One region of the Pedococcus sp. P2_E2 genome, then DNA from elsewhere that is predicted to be linked to it. Evidence: predicted binding sites of a transcription regulator. Region 1 holds the regulator's gene; each other region holds the start of a gene.
What was found. Region 1 encodes LexA, which represses DNA repair genes until DNA is damaged. Its sites were predicted from a motif close to TCGAACANNTGTTCGA; they were not measured.
Positions count from the first base shown of each region.

Region 2: the regulator LexA is predicted to act here: its motif matches at 1,000-1,015, upstream of recA (recombinase RecA).
Region 3: the regulator LexA is predicted to act here: its motif matches at 1,285-1,300, upstream of ruvC (crossover junction endodeoxyribonuclease RuvC).

Region 1 covers NZ_JBFUEM010000001.1:432,901-435,160, forward strand. Annotated here, with positions in the region: gene AC1DWR_RS02045 (DUF4259 domain-containing protein) at 1-251, shown strand, start outside; gene AC1DWR_RS02050 (hypothetical protein) at 227-439, opposite strand; gene lexA (transcriptional repressor LexA) at 651-1,376, opposite strand; gene AC1DWR_RS02060 (LysM peptidoglycan-binding domain-containing protein) at 1,632-2,030, shown strand; gene AC1DWR_RS02065 (hypothetical protein) at 2,137-2,260, shown strand, end outside.
Region 2 covers NZ_JBFUEM010000006.1:128,845-131,104, forward strand. Annotated here, with positions in the region: gene AC1DWR_RS13825 (ABC transporter permease) at 1-455, shown strand, start outside; gene AC1DWR_RS13830 (GNAT family N-acetyltransferase) at 482-952, shown strand; gene recA (recombinase RecA) at 1,189-2,250, shown strand.
Region 3 covers NZ_JBFUEM010000001.1:936,238-938,497, reverse strand. Annotated here, with positions in the region: gene ruvB (Holliday junction branch migration DNA helicase RuvB) at 1-81, opposite strand, end outside; gene ruvA (Holliday junction branch migration protein RuvA) at 85-687, opposite strand; gene ruvC (crossover junction endodeoxyribonuclease RuvC) at 684-1,235, opposite strand; gene AC1DWR_RS04445 (YebC/PmpR family DNA-binding transcriptional regulator) at 1,349-2,110, opposite strand; gene pdxT (pyridoxal 5'-phosphate synthase glutaminase subunit PdxT) at 2,107-2,260, opposite strand, start outside.

The DNA of each region.
Region 1 (2,260 bases):
CGGTGGCGGCAGCGGTGCTCGTGGCTGCCTGCGACGACTTCGAATCCGTCGTGGGAGAACGCAATGTGCCCTGGTGGGTCGACGAGGAACCCATCGAGGTGGACGAACAGCTGGAGGAGCTCGCCACGCGGGCACTGCACCGGGCGATGCAGTCAGACGACAACGAGCTGTGGGAGCTGTGGGCCGAGGGTGACGGCGGCGAACGCTTCGCCACCAAGATCACGCACTACCTCGACGCGCTGGGTGACTGAGCGGGGGAATGGGCGGGGGACTGGGCGGGGAGCTGACCCTGTGCCCGACAGATCCCGAGAGCCGCGTCGATCTGGTCCAGGTTCAGCTGCGAGCAGGCGTGGCTCGCGGCGTCGATCAGGTCCGCGAGCAGTTCGATCTCGGACCCCAGCACCTGGTCGGTGAGATCGGGGTCGGGTTGGGCCTCCATGTGTAGAGAACGCTCCTGCGAGTCGCCTGTTACGGGGCACGTGACGCACACGGGCCCGCGAGGTCCGCTTCGGTCCGTTCGGGCGAATGAGCCATCAGCCGAACGGATGATGGGTCGACTCGTGCCGGCCCCACTATGCGCCTGCACGCACGTGTGCCGCGGCGCGCACGAGGCGCTCCGCGGCACACGTCGCCGGACCTGAGGGTCGAGCTCAGACCCGACGAAGCACCGCCGTGACCTTGCCGAGGATCGTGGCGTGGTCTCCGTCGATGGGGTCGAAGGCGGCGTTGTGCGGCATCAGCCACACCTTGCCGTCCTTGCGCTTGAAGGTCTTGACGGTGGCCTCGTTGTCGAGCATCGCCGCGACGATGTCTCCGTTGTCGGCCGTGGGCTGCTGGCGGACGACGACCCAGTCGCCGTCGCAGATCGCTGCCTCGATCATCGAGTCGCCGACGACCTGGAGGAGGAACAGCTGGCCCTCGCCGACGATCTGCCGGGGGAGCGGGAAGACGTCCTCGACGGTTTCCTCGGCGAGGATGGGCACACCGGCGGCGATGCGCCCGAGCACGGGCACGTAGGTCGCAGCCGGGCGCTGGTCACCAGACCCGGTCTCGTCGTAGGTCGCCGTCTCGTCCTCGGCGGAGGCGCCGCCGCGGTAGCCCCGCATGTCGGCGGGGGAGTCGGGCGAGACCACCTCGATGGCGCGCGGCCGGTTGGGATCGCGGCGCAGGAAGCCCTTGCGCTCGAGGGTGGAGAGCTGGTGGGCGACCGAGCTGGGAGAGGTGAGGCCGACCGCTTCGCCGATCTCGCGCAGGCTCGGCGGGTAGCCGCGCCGGTCGACCGAGTTGCGGATCACCTCGAGCACCCGTCGCTGCCGGACGGTGAGCCCGTCACCGCGATCGCGGTCGGGCAGTTCCTTGACGTTGTCGTCGCTCATGCCGCTTCCTCACTTGAGCAGTTTCGGGTGCAGGTGCAGGTCAGGTGCCGTATGCCGGGTGCTCGCGGAGCCGTTGTCAGTGCCCTCTGATGTGCTTGCGGCATGAACACAGCGTATGGCCTTCGAACGCCTGTGCCAAACATGTGTTCGACGCGTGTCTTGATTGATTCGAACATGCGTGCTAGAAATCAGTCAAGCAGTTCTTCGCACATCCGTTCGAGGAACGCAGCAGAGCACGTCACGATGGAGGACCTGATGAGTGCAGCAGTCGCTTGGGACGTCGCCCCCGCACCGGTGCGGGTCCCCGTTCGCCCGGCTCGCCCCCGCCTGGTCTCGGTGCCCACCGGCCCAGAGGTCGCCCTCGCTCCCGCCGCCCCGCTGCGCCTGACCCGTGCAGCCCGGCTCGCGATCACGCTCACCGTCGTGGTGACGGCCGTGGCCCTGGCGATCGCCGTGTTCTCCGGTGGCGCGTCCGCCACCGTGATCGACCACTCCACCACGGTGCAGTCCGGTCAGACCCTGTCGCAGATCGCGGTCGAGCAGCTCCCGCAGCTGTCCATGGCCGAGGCGGTCGCCCAGATCCAGGTCGCCAACGACCTGACCGACAGCAACGTCCACGCCGGTCAGACGCTGCTCATCCCCGCCGTCGGCTGAGACCCGCCAGCTGCCGACTGAGCGCGTCGGTCGAGTGGCCTACGCATTTCGCGCTACGCGATAACCACGATGCGCTGGGCGCGAACCTCGTAGGACCGTGGTCGGCATGCACACCACCACACGGATGGCGGCCGTCCTGGCCGCAGCTGCCGGAGCAGTGACCTTCTCGGTCCTCCCGGCCACCGCCGCGGCGGGAACTCCCACCTCGTTCACCGTCGACACCCAGTTCG
Region 2 (2,260 bases), on a different contig from region 1:
GTGACATCGCCGTCGGCGAGATCGCGTGGTCCCTCATCCGTGGTGGTCTCTACTCCGCTGCCTTCCTCGTCGTCGCGCTGCTCGCAGGGGCCGTCGGGTCGTGGTGGGCCCTGCTGGCCCTGCCGGCGGCGATCTTCATCGGGTTCGCCTTCGCCGCGCTGGGGATGTTCGCGACCACCTTCATGAAGTCCTGGGTGCACTTCGACTACATCACCTTGGCAATCCAGCCGATGTTCCTCTTCTCGGCGACCTTCTTCCCGCTGTCGACCTATCCCGAGGCGCTCCAGTGGCTGGTGCGGGTCACGCCGCTCTACCACGGGGTCGCCCTCGAACGCGCGCTGATGCTTGGAGATGTCGGCTGGGGGGTGCTCGTGCACGTGGGCTACCTCGTGGTGCTGGGTGGGATCGGCGTCGTGGGAACGGCACGTCGCCTCGAGAAGCTCCTGCTCTCGTAGTCCCTCGGGCGCCTAGCATCGGGATCATGGTGGAGCCTGCGGACGGGGTCGTGGTGGGCGCTGGCGCGGTGCGATCGGCCGGCTTCGCCGACCTCGACCCGCTGACGGGCTACCGGCTGTGGGCCCTGCGCGCCCAGGTGTTCGTCGTCGAGCAGGACTGCCCCTACCTGGATCTCGACGGCCGTGACCTCGAACCGGCGACTCGTCACCTGTGGGTCGAGCAGGACGGCGCACCGGTGGCCACGCTGCGAGTCCTGGACGACGGGGAGGCGCTGCGCATCGGCCGGGTGGCGACCGCGCCGCACGCGCGCGGCCAGGGCCGGGCCGCACTGCTCATGCGCGCCGCGCTCGAGGCGGCAGGGGAGCGGCCTGTGGTGCTCGACGCCCAGTCGCACCTCGTCGACTGGTATGCCGGGTTCGGCTTCGCACCCAGCGGGCGCGGCTTCGTGGAGGACGGCATTCCGCACACGCCGATGCGCCGCCCTGCCTCGCCCTGAAGGCTGATCGGACTCGCCGCGGCGTGTCGCGTGCCGGATGCCGTATTTCGAACAGGTGTTCGGTATGTTCGTCCACAGGTGGAACCACGACAGACCCACCGTCCACAGGCCGTGCGAGCGGCCCCGGACGGCTGTCGGTGCCGACACCTAGCGTCTGACCCGACAAGCAGATCAGCTGCCCCAGGGTCGAAGGCAGGCGCGCCCGACTCGAAGCGAAAGAAGGAATGGTGGCCAGAATGGCTGGAGCGAACACTCCCACTGTGGACCAGAAGGCAAAGTCCCTCGACAGCGTGATGGGGCAGATCGAGAAGTCGTTCGGCAAGGGCGCGGTCATGCGCCTCGGCGACGACGTCCGGCCCCCCATCGACGTGATCCCCACCGGCTCGATCGCGCTCGATGTCGCGCTCGGCATCGGTGGCCTCCCGCGCGGTCGCGTCGTGGAGATCTACGGCCCGGAGTCCTCGGGCAAGACGACGGTCGCGCTGCACGCGGTGGCCAGTGCGCAGAAGGCCGGCGGCATCGCGGCGTTCATCGACGCCGAGCACGCCCTCGACCCTGACTACGCCAAGAAGCTCGGGGTCGACACCGACGCGCTCCTCGTCAGCCAGCCCGACACGGGGGAGCAGGCGCTCGAGATCGCCGACATGCTGATCCGCTCGGGCGCCATCGACATCATCGTCATCGACTCCGTCGCCGCGCTCGTGCCACGTGCCGAGATCGAGGGCGAGATGGGTGACAGCCACGTCGGTCTGCAGGCCCGGCTGATGTCCCAGGCCCTGCGCAAGCTCACCGGTGCCCTCAACAACACCGGCACGACGGCCATCTTCATCAACCAGCTGCGCGAGAAGATCGGTGTCATGTTCGGCTCGCCCGAGACGACGACGGGTGGCAAGGCGCTGAAGTTCTACGCCTCCGTGCGCCTGGACGTGCGTCGCATCGAGACCCTCAAGGACGGCAGCGAGCCGGTCGGCAACCGCACCCGGGTCAWGGTCGTCAAGAACAAGGTGGCGCCGCCGTTCAAGCAGGCCGAGTTCGACATCCTCTACGGCCAGGGCATCTCCCGTGAGGGTGGGCTCATCGACATGGGCGTCGAGCAGGGCTTCGTCCGCAAGGCCGGAGCTTGGTACACCTACGAGGGTGACCAGCTCGGCCAGGGCAAGGAGAACGCTCGTCAGTTCCTCAAGGACAACCCCGACCTCGGCAACGAGATCGAGAAGAAGATCAAGGAAAAGCTCGGGATCGGCCCGCAGGTCGACAAGCCGGCCGACTCGATCCCCGAGGTGCCGGTCGAGTTCTGAGCCACGGCTC
Region 3 (2,260 bases), 500 kb from region 1:
ATCGCCCTCGGCGTCGACCACCCGCGCGGTGGCATCGACCGACGAGTCCTCGAACATCTCGGAGGAGAAGCCGTCAGCCATGGCCTAGCGCCCCAGCTCTCGCAGCGCCGCGCGGAGCATCGCGGAGACGTCGGCGCCGGCCGGCGCCGCCTCCGCCGCCCGCGACACGGCGTCGTCGGCCTGCTTGGCGGAGTATCCGAGCCCCACGAGGGCCTCGGCCACCTGGTCACGCCAGGCCGTGGCTCCCACGGCCGGGACGGCAGTCGCGCCACCCGCCGCACCGGACGGCATACCGAGCTTGTCGCGCAGCTCGAGGACGATGCGCTCGGCACCCTTGCGGCCGATCCCGGGCACCTTGGTGAGCGTCGCGAGGTCCGCGCTGCTGACCGCTGCCCGTAGCCGGTCGGGGGCCAGCACCGAGAGCATCGCGAGGGCGATCCGAGGTCCGACGCCCGAGACGGTCTGCACCTGTTCGAAGATGTCACGCTCGTCGTCGGACGTGAAGGCGTAGAGGGTCAGCGAGTCCTCGCGGACGACGAGGGTGGTCGCGAGCAGCGCCTCCTGACCGAGGTGCAGTGCGGACGCGGTGGCCGGTGTCGTGTGCAGCAGCATGCCCACTCCCCCGACCTCGACGACGACTCGGTCGAGACCGATGTGCCGCACCGGTCCGCGGACCGAGGCGATCACCGGGCCACCGCGGCTCGGCCCGCTGAGCGGAGGCGTTCCTGCTCCGCCCTGGCGGCGTCCTGGAGCCGGGTGGCGGCGGGGCCCTGCCACAGGTGGCAGATGGCGATGGCGAGGGCGTCCGCGGCGTCGGCGGGCTTCGGCGCGGACTCCATCCGCAGGATCCGGGTCACCATGGCCGTCACCTGGGCCTTGTCGGCCCGGCCCGAGCCGGTGACCGCTGCCTTGACCGAGGTCGGCGTGTGCAGCTGGACCGGGAGCCCCCTGCGCGCCGCGGCGAGCAGCGGGATCGCCGAGGCCTGCATGGTGTTCATGACGCTGGCGACGTTGACGTCGGCGAAGACCTGCTCCACGGCGATCGCGTCAGGCTCGAACCGGTCGAGCCACGCGTCGAGCTCGGTCTGGAGGTAGAGCAGCCGCTCGGCGGTCGGCTCGGTGGCCGGGGAACGCACCACGCCGACGGCCACGAGGCGGACCTGGCGACCACGACCGCCCTCGACCACCCCGATGCCACAGCGGGTCAGGCCGGGATCGACCCCGAGTACGCGCACGACAGCTGCTCCCTCACGTCCGACTGCGTTTTCGAACAACCATGCGTTTCCGAACACATGTTCGGTTGAACGCTACACACCGGTTCGCACCTTCGGGCGCAGCAACACGCCTTCTACTCGTCGTCGTCCTCGATCTCGGCGAGCACGTCGTCGCTGATGTCTCCGTTGGCGAACACGTCCTGCACGTCGTCGGAGTCCTCGAGGGCCTCGATGACGCGGATCATCTTGCGTGCCCCGTCTGCGTCGAGCGGCACCTTGAGGTTCGGCACCCACGAGGCCTCGGCGGAGTCGTAGTCGATCCCGGCGTCCTGGACGGCCTTGCGGACGGCGACGAAGTCGGTCGCCTCGGAGATGATCTCGAAGGCGTCGCCGAGGTCGTTGACCTCGTCGGCACCGGCCTCGAGGACGATCTCGAGGATGTCGTCCTCGGTCTTGTCGCCCTTGGGGACCACGACGACGCCCTTGCGGTCGAAGACGTAGGACACCGAACCGGGGTCGGCCAGCTGGCCGCCGTTGCGGGTCAGCGCGGTGCGGACCTCGGCAGCCGCTCGGTTGCGGTTGTCGGTCAGGCACTCGATGAGGACGGCGACACCACCGGGCGCGTAGCCCTCGTAGGTGATGGTCTCCCAGTCGGCGCCGCCGGCCGTCGCACCGGACCCGCGCTTGACCGCGTTGTCGATGTTGTTGTTGGGGACCGAGGTCTTCTTGGCCTTCTGGATGGCGTCGTAGAGCGTCGGGTTGCCCGTGGGGTCACCGCCACCGGTGCGCGCCGCGACCTCGATGTTCTTGATGAGCTTGGCGAAGAGCTTGCCCCGCTTCGCGTCGATGGCAGCCTTCTTGTGCTTCGTGGTTGCCCATTTGCTGTGGCCGCTCATGCCTTGCCTCTCACGATCTCGACGAACAACTGGTGGAACCGGTGGTCACCGGTCACTTCCGGGTGGAAGGAGGTGGCCATCAGGGACCCCTGACGAACGGCGACGATCCTACCTGCGGCAGGTCCGTCCTCCACGCGGGCCAGCACCTCG